3 regions of the Roseateles amylovorans genome follow, and region 1 is predicted to be linked to each of the others. Evidence: riboswitches for the same ligand, from Rfam matches in the RefSeq annotation. Region 1 holds a riboswitch; each other region holds the start of a gene.
What was found. Region 1 has a riboswitch for cobalamin ahead of N4261_RS20985 (TonB-dependent receptor plug domain-containing protein). Riboswitches for the same ligand answer to the same signal wherever they lie in the genome.
Positions count from the first base shown of each region.

Region 2: it holds a riboswitch for cobalamin, as region 1 does, so the genes downstream of both, N4261_RS25485 (TonB-dependent receptor) here and N4261_RS20985 (TonB-dependent receptor plug domain-containing protein) in region 1, are expected to answer to the same signal.
Region 3: it holds a riboswitch for cobalamin, as region 1 does, so the genes downstream of both, N4261_RS12975 (TonB-dependent receptor domain-containing protein) here and N4261_RS20985 (TonB-dependent receptor plug domain-containing protein) in region 1, are expected to answer to the same signal.

Region 1 covers NZ_CP104562.2:5,074,292-5,077,432, forward strand. The annotation lists gene N4261_RS20970 (50S ribosomal protein L25/general stress protein Ctc) at 1-61, shown strand, start outside; partial or broken gene pth (aminoacyl-tRNA hydrolase) at 167-790, shown strand; gene N4261_RS20980 (hypothetical protein) at 945-1,601, shown strand; cobalamin riboswitch at 1,643-1,985, shown strand; gene N4261_RS20985 (TonB-dependent receptor plug domain-containing protein) at 2,056-3,141, shown strand, end outside.
Region 2 covers NZ_CP104562.2:6,163,920-6,167,060, reverse strand. The annotation lists gene N4261_RS25485 (TonB-dependent receptor) at 1-1,542, opposite strand, end outside; cobalamin riboswitch at 1,660-1,915, opposite strand; gene N4261_RS25480 (DUF4394 domain-containing protein) at 2,112-2,984, shown strand.
Region 3 covers NZ_CP104562.2:3,094,821-3,097,961, forward strand. The annotation lists gene N4261_RS12975 (TonB-dependent receptor domain-containing protein) at 1-1,437, opposite strand, end outside; cobalamin riboswitch at 1,518-1,764, opposite strand; gene N4261_RS12980 (HU family DNA-binding protein) at 2,224-2,499, shown strand; gene N4261_RS12985 (EF-hand domain-containing protein) at 2,757-3,047, opposite strand.

The DNA of each region.
Region 1 (3,141 bases):
GGAAGAGATCATCGTCGCCGCCGCTCCGGCGCCCGACGCTGGCAAGAAGAAGAAGAAGTAATTCTTCGACGGTTCGGACACCCCCTTTCGCAGGGAGTGTCCCCCGAAGGAAGGCCCCGCTCAGCGGGGCCTTTTTTCTTGCGCGCTCACTCGATAATCCCGCTCCATGATTCGACTTTTTGTTGGCCTGGGCAACCCCGGCACCGAATACGAAGACACCCGCCACAACGCCGGTTTCTGGTGGATCGACACGCTCGCACGCAGCCTGGGCGCCTCGCTGCAGGCGAACCGCAACTACCACGGCCTGGTGGCCCGGGTGAACCACGCGCCCGGTGCGGACGGTCCCATCTGGCTGCTGCAGCCCATGACCTACATGAATCTGTCGGGCAAGTCGGTGGCGGCGCTGGCACGCTTCTTCAAGATTGCGCCCGAAGAGATCCTGGCCATCCACGACGAGCTCGACCTCTCGCCCGGTGAGATGAAGTTCAAGCAAGGCGGCGGCAACGGCGGCCACAACGGCTTGAAGGACATGCAGGCCCAACTCGGCTCGGCCAATTTCTGGCGGCTGCGACTGGGCATCGGCCACCCGGGCCACAAGGCGGAAGTGGCCAACTATGTGCTGCGCAAGCCGCCGCTGGCCGATCGTCAAGCGGTGGAGGATTGCATCGCCAAGTCCATGGAGGCGGTCCAGTTGATGCTCAAGGGCGACATGGACAAGGCGCTGACCAAGATCCACGCCAAGCCGCCGAGGCCCAAGCCCCCTCGCCCCGCTGCGCCTGTGGAGGGCAAGCCCACTTCGGCCGGTGTGTCGACTGGTACGTCGGTGAGTGCGCCGCTCGGTGCGCCCGCCGGTGAATCAAGCGGCACACCGCCAGCGCCCTCGGCTGCGGTCGCCGGCCCTCCCTCGGCGACCGGCAACGGCCGCTCTGACACCTGAGGCCCCCATGCACCGCCAGCGACCCGCCCTGCTCTTTCGGACGATCTCGCTCGGTGTTCTGGTGGGGCTGCTGGTGATGACGGATGCGGCGGTCTCGGCCACCGCGGACGAGCTGATGGAGACGCCGCCCTCCGCCGCGCCAGCGGCACGAACAAAGCCGCCCGCCCGCGCCACCTCCGGCCTCACCACCTACTTTCGATGCGGCCCGCAGGGTCAGGACTTGCGTGACACGCCGTGCCCGGCCGAGGCCGCCGGCCGCGCCGTCCCACTGCCGGAGGACCGGGTCACGCCCGACCAACGCCAAGCGGCCCAGCGCCGTGCGACCAGCGAAGCACGCGACGCCGAACAATTGCGGCGCCAGCGCGCGGAATTCGAAGCGCGACGATCGGCATCGCCCAGCGCCATCCGCGATGGGATCGCCGCACCGTCTGCCATGGCATCTGCCGCCGGCAAGGCGCTGCCCAAGCCAAAAGATCCCAAAAAGCGCCCACCGAAGGATCCCAAGCCCCCCAAGCCGAAGGATCCCCAACCGAAAGATCCCACGCCCACAGATCCCACGCCCAAGCCCAAGGACCCGAACAGCCCAGCATCGCCCCTGAAGCCGCCCAAGCTTCCCAAGCCGTCACCGCCCCCGCGGCCGGTGCTCTCCGGTCCCGACGCTTGACGCGAGCGGCATCTGCGGACCCCACCCCCGCTAGAATGCGCCTCGTTGGTGCTCGTGCAGGCATTGCGCCTGTGCAGTTAAACGGGAATCAGGAAGCCGACGTCTCGTCGATTCGTCAGCCAACCTGAGCTGTCCCCGCAACGGTAAGTGGTCGCTGGCCACGATCCGACGCCTCCATCCCTGTCTGTGTGCCGCATGGACATCACCTGCCCGCTTCCGCTGGATGGACGCGCAGCCGTGATGCCCCGGCCTGACACACACGGTATGGCGACCTCGGCATCGAGCCGGCAATGCCTGTCCCCACGTCCACTGGCGCTCGCGCGCTGGGAAGGACACAGGCATCGCGCCACCAGCCCGGATACCGGCCAACAGGAGACACGCCATCACCCGATGCCGTGTCGTGTCACAGGTGCCTGCGGGGAAGCTGGCGCCTGGATCGTCGTTGGCTTTCCTCATGATCTCCCCTGTCTCGCGCATCCGGCCTCGCGCCCGATCGCTGCTCGTCCACACGCCGTCGGCGCTGGCCTCGGCCGTCCTGACCACCTCGCTCTTCCTTGGCACCGGGTCGATCGCCCTGGCCGCCATCTCGTCGGAGGCCACCGGCACACGCCCGCTGGGCCAGCTGGATGAGGTCACCGTCACCGGCACCCGCAGCCCGATGCGTCTGGCCGACGTGCTGGGCGACCTCACGGTCCTCAACCGCGCGGACATCGAACGCCAGGGCTACGGCAATGTCGCCGACCTGCTGCGCAACCGTGCGGGCGTGGAGATGACCCGCAACGGTGGTCCCGGCACCAACACCTCGCTGTTCGTGCGGGGCGCGGAATCCCGCCACACCATCGTGCTGATCGACGGCGTGCGCGTGGAGTCGCAATCCACCGGCGGCGCCGACTGGCAGAACCTGCCGCTCTCGCAGATCGAGCGCGTGGAAGTGCTCAAGGGCCCGGCCAGCGCGCTCTACGGCTCCGACGCCATCGGCGGCGTGGTGCAGATCTTCACCCGCAAGGGCAGCGGCCGCACCCAGTTGGACATGGGCGTGGGCGCCGGCAACCTGGGTCAGGTGAAGGCCGACATCGGGGTCTCCGGTGGCGACCGCCGCTTCGATTACGCGGCCTCGCTCAGCGGCGATCGAGGCACCGGCTTCAACGGCTTCACCAATGCCAAGAGCACCAGCTACCAACCGGACAAGGACGGCTGGCGCAACTACAGCGCCAGCCTGCGCCTGGGCGGTCAGATCGCGGCCGGGCATCGGCTGGAAGTGGTCGGCCTGAAGAGCCGCACCGACAGCGGCTACGACGCCGGCAAGAACGCCGACGACCGCACCCTGACCACCAGCGAAGCCGCACGCGCGGGCTGGAGCGGCCAGTGGTCCCCGGCGCTGTCGACCCAGCTCGATGTGGCCGAATCGCGCCAGACGCTGGAGACCAAGCCCTCGTCGCCCTATCTGAGCAAGACCCGCATCCGAACCGCGACGCTGCAGGGCTTCTACAAGCTCGACGAGCGCCACCAGATCAATGCGCTGGTCGAGCGCCGCGAAGAC
Region 2 (3,141 bases), 1.1 Mb from region 1:
CCGAGCGATCTTCGCGTGGTCCTGGCGCAGACCCGCCACAACCGACCACTGCGCATTCACCGCCAGGCGGTTCTCCAGGAACAAGGCCTGTGTGGTGGACCGGGCACGGTAGCGCGGCGTGTAGGGATAGGCGGCCTGATAGCGGCCCACGACCGGATCGAAGGGATCGACACCGATGCTGCCGCTGAAATAGGGCGAATCGTTGATGTGGGTGAAGCGGATGCGGTTGAACTCCAGCCCGAGGCTGAGCTGGTTCTCCATGCCGGCCACGGCCTGTCGGAGCCGCAGATCGCTGCGATTGCCCAGCTGCTCCTGCACATGGCCGATTTCCAGGAAGCTGCTCTGCTTCACTTGGCCGGTGGCCGCGTCCCAGGTGTAGCTCTCGGCATTACGCCAATGCCTGCGGCTGTCGAGGTGATAGAGCTGGTTGCGCAGCTGCACCGTGTCGGTCGGTGTCCATTGGGCGTCCAGCCGGGTCCAACGGTCGCGGTACTTGATCGCGGCATCCTCGGCGTTGTAGTTCTGGTGCCTGGTGCGATCGTCCAGCCGACCGTTGATCAGCGGCACGCCGAAATACGTCTGCGGCTGTTGATGGCCTTCGTCCCGGGACAGCGTGAGGTTGAGCGAGGGTGAGAGGTCCAGACGCAGCGCGCCGCCGACGGCCAGGCTTTCGGCATCGCCCCGGGCCATGAAACCGTCGGTCTTGCGGTGGCTGATGTCCACGCGGTAGGACCAGCGCTCATCGAGCGCGCCGCCGCTGCCGTAGGCGAGTTGGCGGGTGTGGTCGGCCCCGAGCGCGAGGCGGGCTTCCTGCCGAATCGGCGTGCGGGTCGGCTTCTTGGGCACCAGGTTGATGGCCGCGCCGATGGCGCCTTCGCCATAGATCACCGAGGCGGCGCCGCGCAGGACCTCGATGCGATCGGTGGACCAGGGGTCGAAGGGGAAGGTGATCGTGCCCGCCGCCACGTAGAGCCGGGTGCCATCGAACAGCTGCATCACCGAGCCATGGCCATTGAAGCCGCGCGCGCCCATGGACGTGCCCCCGTTGCCCGGCGCAGCGGACATCGAGAGACCGGTGGCGCGGCTGGCCGCCTCCAGCACGGTGAGGTCGCCGCGTTCGCGGATCGTGTCGCCGCTCAGCAGCTCGATGCTCGCGGGGGTCTCGAGCGGGGTTAGGCCCAAGCGGCTGGCGGTCGTCGGCGTGGTGAGGGTGGGCTTGGCCTCGGTCTTGCCGCTGATGCGCACCTCGGGCAGCGTGCTGGAGCCGGCGGCCCCGGGCGTGATGGCCACCGCTGCTGTCGTGGTGGCGGTAGTTGTGGCTGTGGTTGTGGCTGTAGCTGTGGCTGTGGCTGTGGCTGTGGCCGTCGCCGTCGCCGTCGCCATGACGGTTGGCGGATCCTGCGCGCTGGCCAGGCCGGTCAGGCCCAGGCCAGCCACCGTGCAGGCGATGGCCAGCGGGCTGGGGGCAAGGGCGGGTGCGGTGTGGCCGTGGCCGCAGGCGCGGCGGATGGTCGTGGTGAATCCACGAGCGAGGCGGGTCATGGGTGGGCTCCATCGGCCCGCGTCCCCGCAGGCCATTGCTGTGAATGGAGGCCGACGGGGCGAGCACGGACGACGCCGCACAGGCGTGCGACGCCGACGGCGCACCGCACCCCGCGGCTTCCGGAGCAGTTGCAGGCCGGTATCCGGGCTCGCGGCGTGTTTCGGAATGCGGTGGGCGCATCCCGGAACCGAGTCCTCGCCTTCCCATGCCCTGAGGGACACAGTGACCGTCGACGTGCGGACGCCGACATGAGGACTCTTGAACCGCTGACCGTTGCGGGGGCAGCACAGGCCTTGCATCGCAGGGATGCGCACCTGTTTCCCGTTTAACCCAGCCGTGAGACGGCCGGGCACCTTCAACTGATGATCTGCCGACGACACAGGGCCGTGCAGCGGCGGCGATTCTAGGGGAGTCTGCGCGCGGCCAAGCAGAGTGCGCAGTTTTCCTCATCCTCCCCCGCACGCACGCGATGGACGGGTGAGGGACGTGACAAGCGCATTCGCAAGCGCGAGGATCGTGTTCCCACTCATGCTGTCAGGGAGAGGTTATGGCGAATCGAGTCTTGCCCATGTGGCCACGGGGGCCGCTGCTCGGCATTGCGGCCGTGCTGTCGGCCTGTTCGACGACGATGGAGGCGCCGCTCGGTCCTCCAGCCAAGGAAGTGGCGGTGGCCGTCACCGCTGCCAATGAGCTGATCCAGTTCAATGCGGGGCAGCCGCAAAAGGTCCTGTGGACCAAGCCGCTGCAGGGTCTGTCCTCCGGCGAGCGCCTGCTGGGCATCGACTACCGGGTGGCCCGCGGCCAGTTGTATGGCCTGGGAAGCACCGGCCAGCTCTATCGCATCCATACCGGCACCGGGCAGACCGAAAAAATCGGCACGCCGGTGGCCCTGCCCTCCGACGGAGCGACGGAATGGGGCGTTGATTTCAATCCCACGGTCGACCGCATTCGTGTGGTCAATGACGCCGGCGTGAACATGCGGCTGCATCCGGACACCGGGGCGGTGGTGGATTCGAACCCGGACCAGCCGGGCGTGCAACTGGACGGCCGACTGGTCTACGACAGCGCGGATGTGAACGTGGACAAGACGCCTGGCATCGTCGCGGCGGGCTACACCTACAACAAGGACAACGAGAAGATCACGACCAACTACGCGCTCGACGGCAAGCTCGGCGTGCTGGTGCATCAGGGGTCGAAGGAAGGTGTTCAGCCGGTGGTCTCGCCCAACACGGGGCGCCTGTTCACTGTCGGCTCCCTGGGCATCGGCAGCTTTGCCAAGGCCACATTGGACCTCTCCGACATCGGCAACGTGGCCTACAGCGCGGTGTCGTCCCAAGGCAAGTCGACCTGGTATCGGATCGACCTGATGACCGGCAAGGCCACGCGCATCGGCAGTGTGGGCGTTTCATCTGAAGTGGTGGGCGCGGCGATCGAGCCTTGAGCTGCGCGTCGTGGTGCCGTCAGCTGTGAGCCCCGGGCACGGAAGCGCCAGCCGCTGCGGCGTTGACGGTGTCGAGTCGATGAAAAAAAGGAGCCCGCACAAGCGGGCTCCTTCGGTGCCGCACTTTCAGGCGGCGTTCTTCCGGATTGATATCGGT
Region 3 (3,141 bases), 2.0 Mb from region 1:
GCAGCGGGTCGGGTCGTTCTCGGTGCCGATCAGGTTGCGCACCTTGTTGCGGTAGACCGTCGCGCCGGCGCTGCTGTTGCCGGACTGCCAGTTCAGACCCAGCTCGACGCTGCGGCCTTCCTCGGGCTGCAGGCTGCGCACGCCGTAGCCGGGATAGTCCAGGTCATTGAAGGTGGGCGCGCGGAAGGTGGTGCCGGCCACGGCACGCAGCTTCAGCGTGCTGGACAGGGCATAGCTGGCGCCCAGGCTGCCGGTGGTGTTGCCACCGTAGATCGAGTTGTCGTCGCTGCGCAGGCTGGCCTCCACGCCCGCGGCGCCGAACTGGCCGGTGTAGCCGGCGAAGACCGCATTGTTGGTGCGCTTGTCATTGGCAAGGTAGACGGTGCTCTGCGCCTTCTCGCGCAGGTGTTCATAGGCGAGCAGCAGTTGCTGGCCCGGCGCGAAGCGCAGCGTGTTCTGCCAGCTGATCTGGTCGCGATCGGTCTTGAAACGGTCGACGAGTTGGCCGCCGGAGGACAGATCGTCGGTGCTCTTGGCCACTTGCAGCTGCGTGGTCCAGAGCAGCGACAACTGGCCCCGGTAGTCGGCGGTGACCGTGCGCGTGGTCAGGCGGTTGCGGAAGTCCGCCGACGGATCCACGCTAAAGTCCGGCCGGTAATCGGCACCGTCGTACTGCGCATTCAGTTTGCTCTGGATGAAGGAGACACCCACATGGTGGCCTTCGGCCGGTGTGAAGCCCAGGCGCGCGCTGCCGACGGTGCGGCCATAACCGTCCTTGTCCGGGTTGTAGTTGCCGAACTGGTCGTTGGGTCGGATGGCGGTCCGGCCGTGGCTGGTCTCGCGACTGAGTCCGGCCGCATAGTCGAAGCCGCCTTGTGCGCCGCTGAGGCCGAAGCTGCCTTCACGGGAGCGGTCCTCGCCGACGGCGGCATAGCCCGTGACATTGAACGCGCCCTGGCCCTTCCTGGTGAAGACCTGGATCACGCCGCCGACCGCATCGGCGCCGTACAGGCCGGACGCCGGACCGCGCAGCACTTCGATGCGGTCGATCTGCGACAGGCTCATCGCCTCCAGCGCGGTCTGCCCCAGCGTGGCCGAGCCGACCCGAACCCCGTCGATCAACACCACGGTGCTGTTGCTGCTGGCGCCACGCACGAAATAGCCGGTCGTCTGGCCGGGTCCGCCGTTGCGCAGCAACTGGACACCGGCGTAGCGCTGCAGCACATCGGCCAGGCTGGCGGTGCCGCTGTCGCGCAGGGTGGCGGTGTCGATCAGCACCACGTCGGCGATGGCGTCGCGCAGGGGTTGCGCTTCACGCGTGCCGGTGACCACCACCGGATCGATGCGGGTCTGCGCGAAGGCAGTGGGCAGGGCAGGGGCCGTGATCAGGACGAGCAGGGCAGCGTTCGCGGTGGCGCGAAGATGGAAGGAGGACATGGGTACGGCGGTACATCAAACGGCAGGACGGCCGCTTCCCCGCGGCCGCATGCGACAAGGACCTGGCCGCGCCAAGGCGCGGGCGGTCCGCCTGTTGGCCGGTATCCGGGCTGTCGGAAGATGAACCCGTGTTGCCTTCCCGGACGGATCGTCCAGTGGTCTCAGACACGTGCCGCAGGCGATGACGCACATCACCCGCCTTCCGCTTACCGTTGCGGGGGCAGCTCAGGTGGGGGTCGAGGCCATGCCTGGCGCGACCCTTCCTGATTCCCGTTGAACTGCGCCGGCGGAGGGCCGGGCGCGAGCACCAACGGCGCGGATCATATCGGGTTCGCCGAGGCGCCCGTGCGGGCTTGCCAGCCCTGTCGGCCGGGTTGCCTAGCACTTCAAGGCGCTCAAGGCCATTGGGGACGGACGCCGCAAGCGCTGGAAACGGCACGGCTGTGCGGGTCGCGCCCGGCCGACAGCACCGGAAGCAGGCGGGGAACGCCCTCGGGCGGCGCGGAGCGTCTACAGTTCGGGGCCCGGGCGCCTGGCGGACGCTGCCCCGGATCGGTTCCGGCTCCGGCCCGATCGATCCGGGGACGACAGGTCTGACAATGCCTGTCCTGCGGCCTGTGCTTCAGGGCACCGGGCCTCGGACTTGCCAAGCCGCGGACGCTGCCCGGCGCGACAGCCGCTCTTCGGAACGCTGGCGCCGTCGCACCTCGAAACCGGGCCCTCTGCGGTCCGGCCCCATAATCGCGACCCCCGGCAACGGGATCCTGATACCTAGATGGAAATCTGATGAACAAAAGTGAACTGATCGAAAGCATCGCCACCAAGAGCGGCGTGACCCGCGCAGTGGCCGCCTCCACCCTGGACGCGACCCTGGAGACCATCACCGAGGCGCTGGCCGCCGGCGATTCGATCGCCCTGGTGGGCTTCGGCACCTTCAAGGTCGGCGATCGCGCTGCCCGCACCGGCAAGAACCCGGCCACCGGCGAAGTGCTGGAAATCCCGGCGTCCAAGGCCGCCAAGTTCACCGCCGGCAAGGCGCTGAAGGATGCGGTGAACAAGTAAGCCGCTTGCGGTCGAGCGGCGCCCGGCGCCTCGCCCTGCGGCGAGCGCAGCCGGTGTCGCCCGCTCCAGCAATGAAAAAAACGCCCGACGCTGCGAAGCGCCGGGCGTTTTTTCATGGGCCTCGGTCATGGACATGACCGCCACCCAAGCCACCACGACTACGACCACGACCACCTTCGGCAGCGGTCGCTGCCCGACGGTTCTGAACGGGCACTGTGTCGCGCGGTGGCGCCACGGGGCAATGCCCCGCTTCGGGGTCACTTCTTCTTCATGTGCTCCGCACCATAGGCCTTGATCTGTTGCAGCGTGACGGCACCGGACTTGGTGGTGTCGATCTCGTCGAACCGTTTGGCCACGCGGGGCATGCCGGCCTCGGCTTCCGCCTTGGTGAGCTTGCCGTCGTGGTCCTTGTCGGCTGCGGCAAAACGCGCGTCCAGTTGCTGGGCCGCCTTCGCCGCCTTGCTGTCTTGCGCATGGGCGGGGGCGGCGGCGGTCATGGCGAGCGCAGTGACGAGTGCGACACCGAGGGAAGTCAGAACGGATGTCATGGATCGGTCTCAGGGAGGGTTGCGATGCCCGTAGGCTAGGGCACCAACCGCGTCGTCGCTGAAAAGATTTGTCAACCGATGGCGTGGGGTTGGC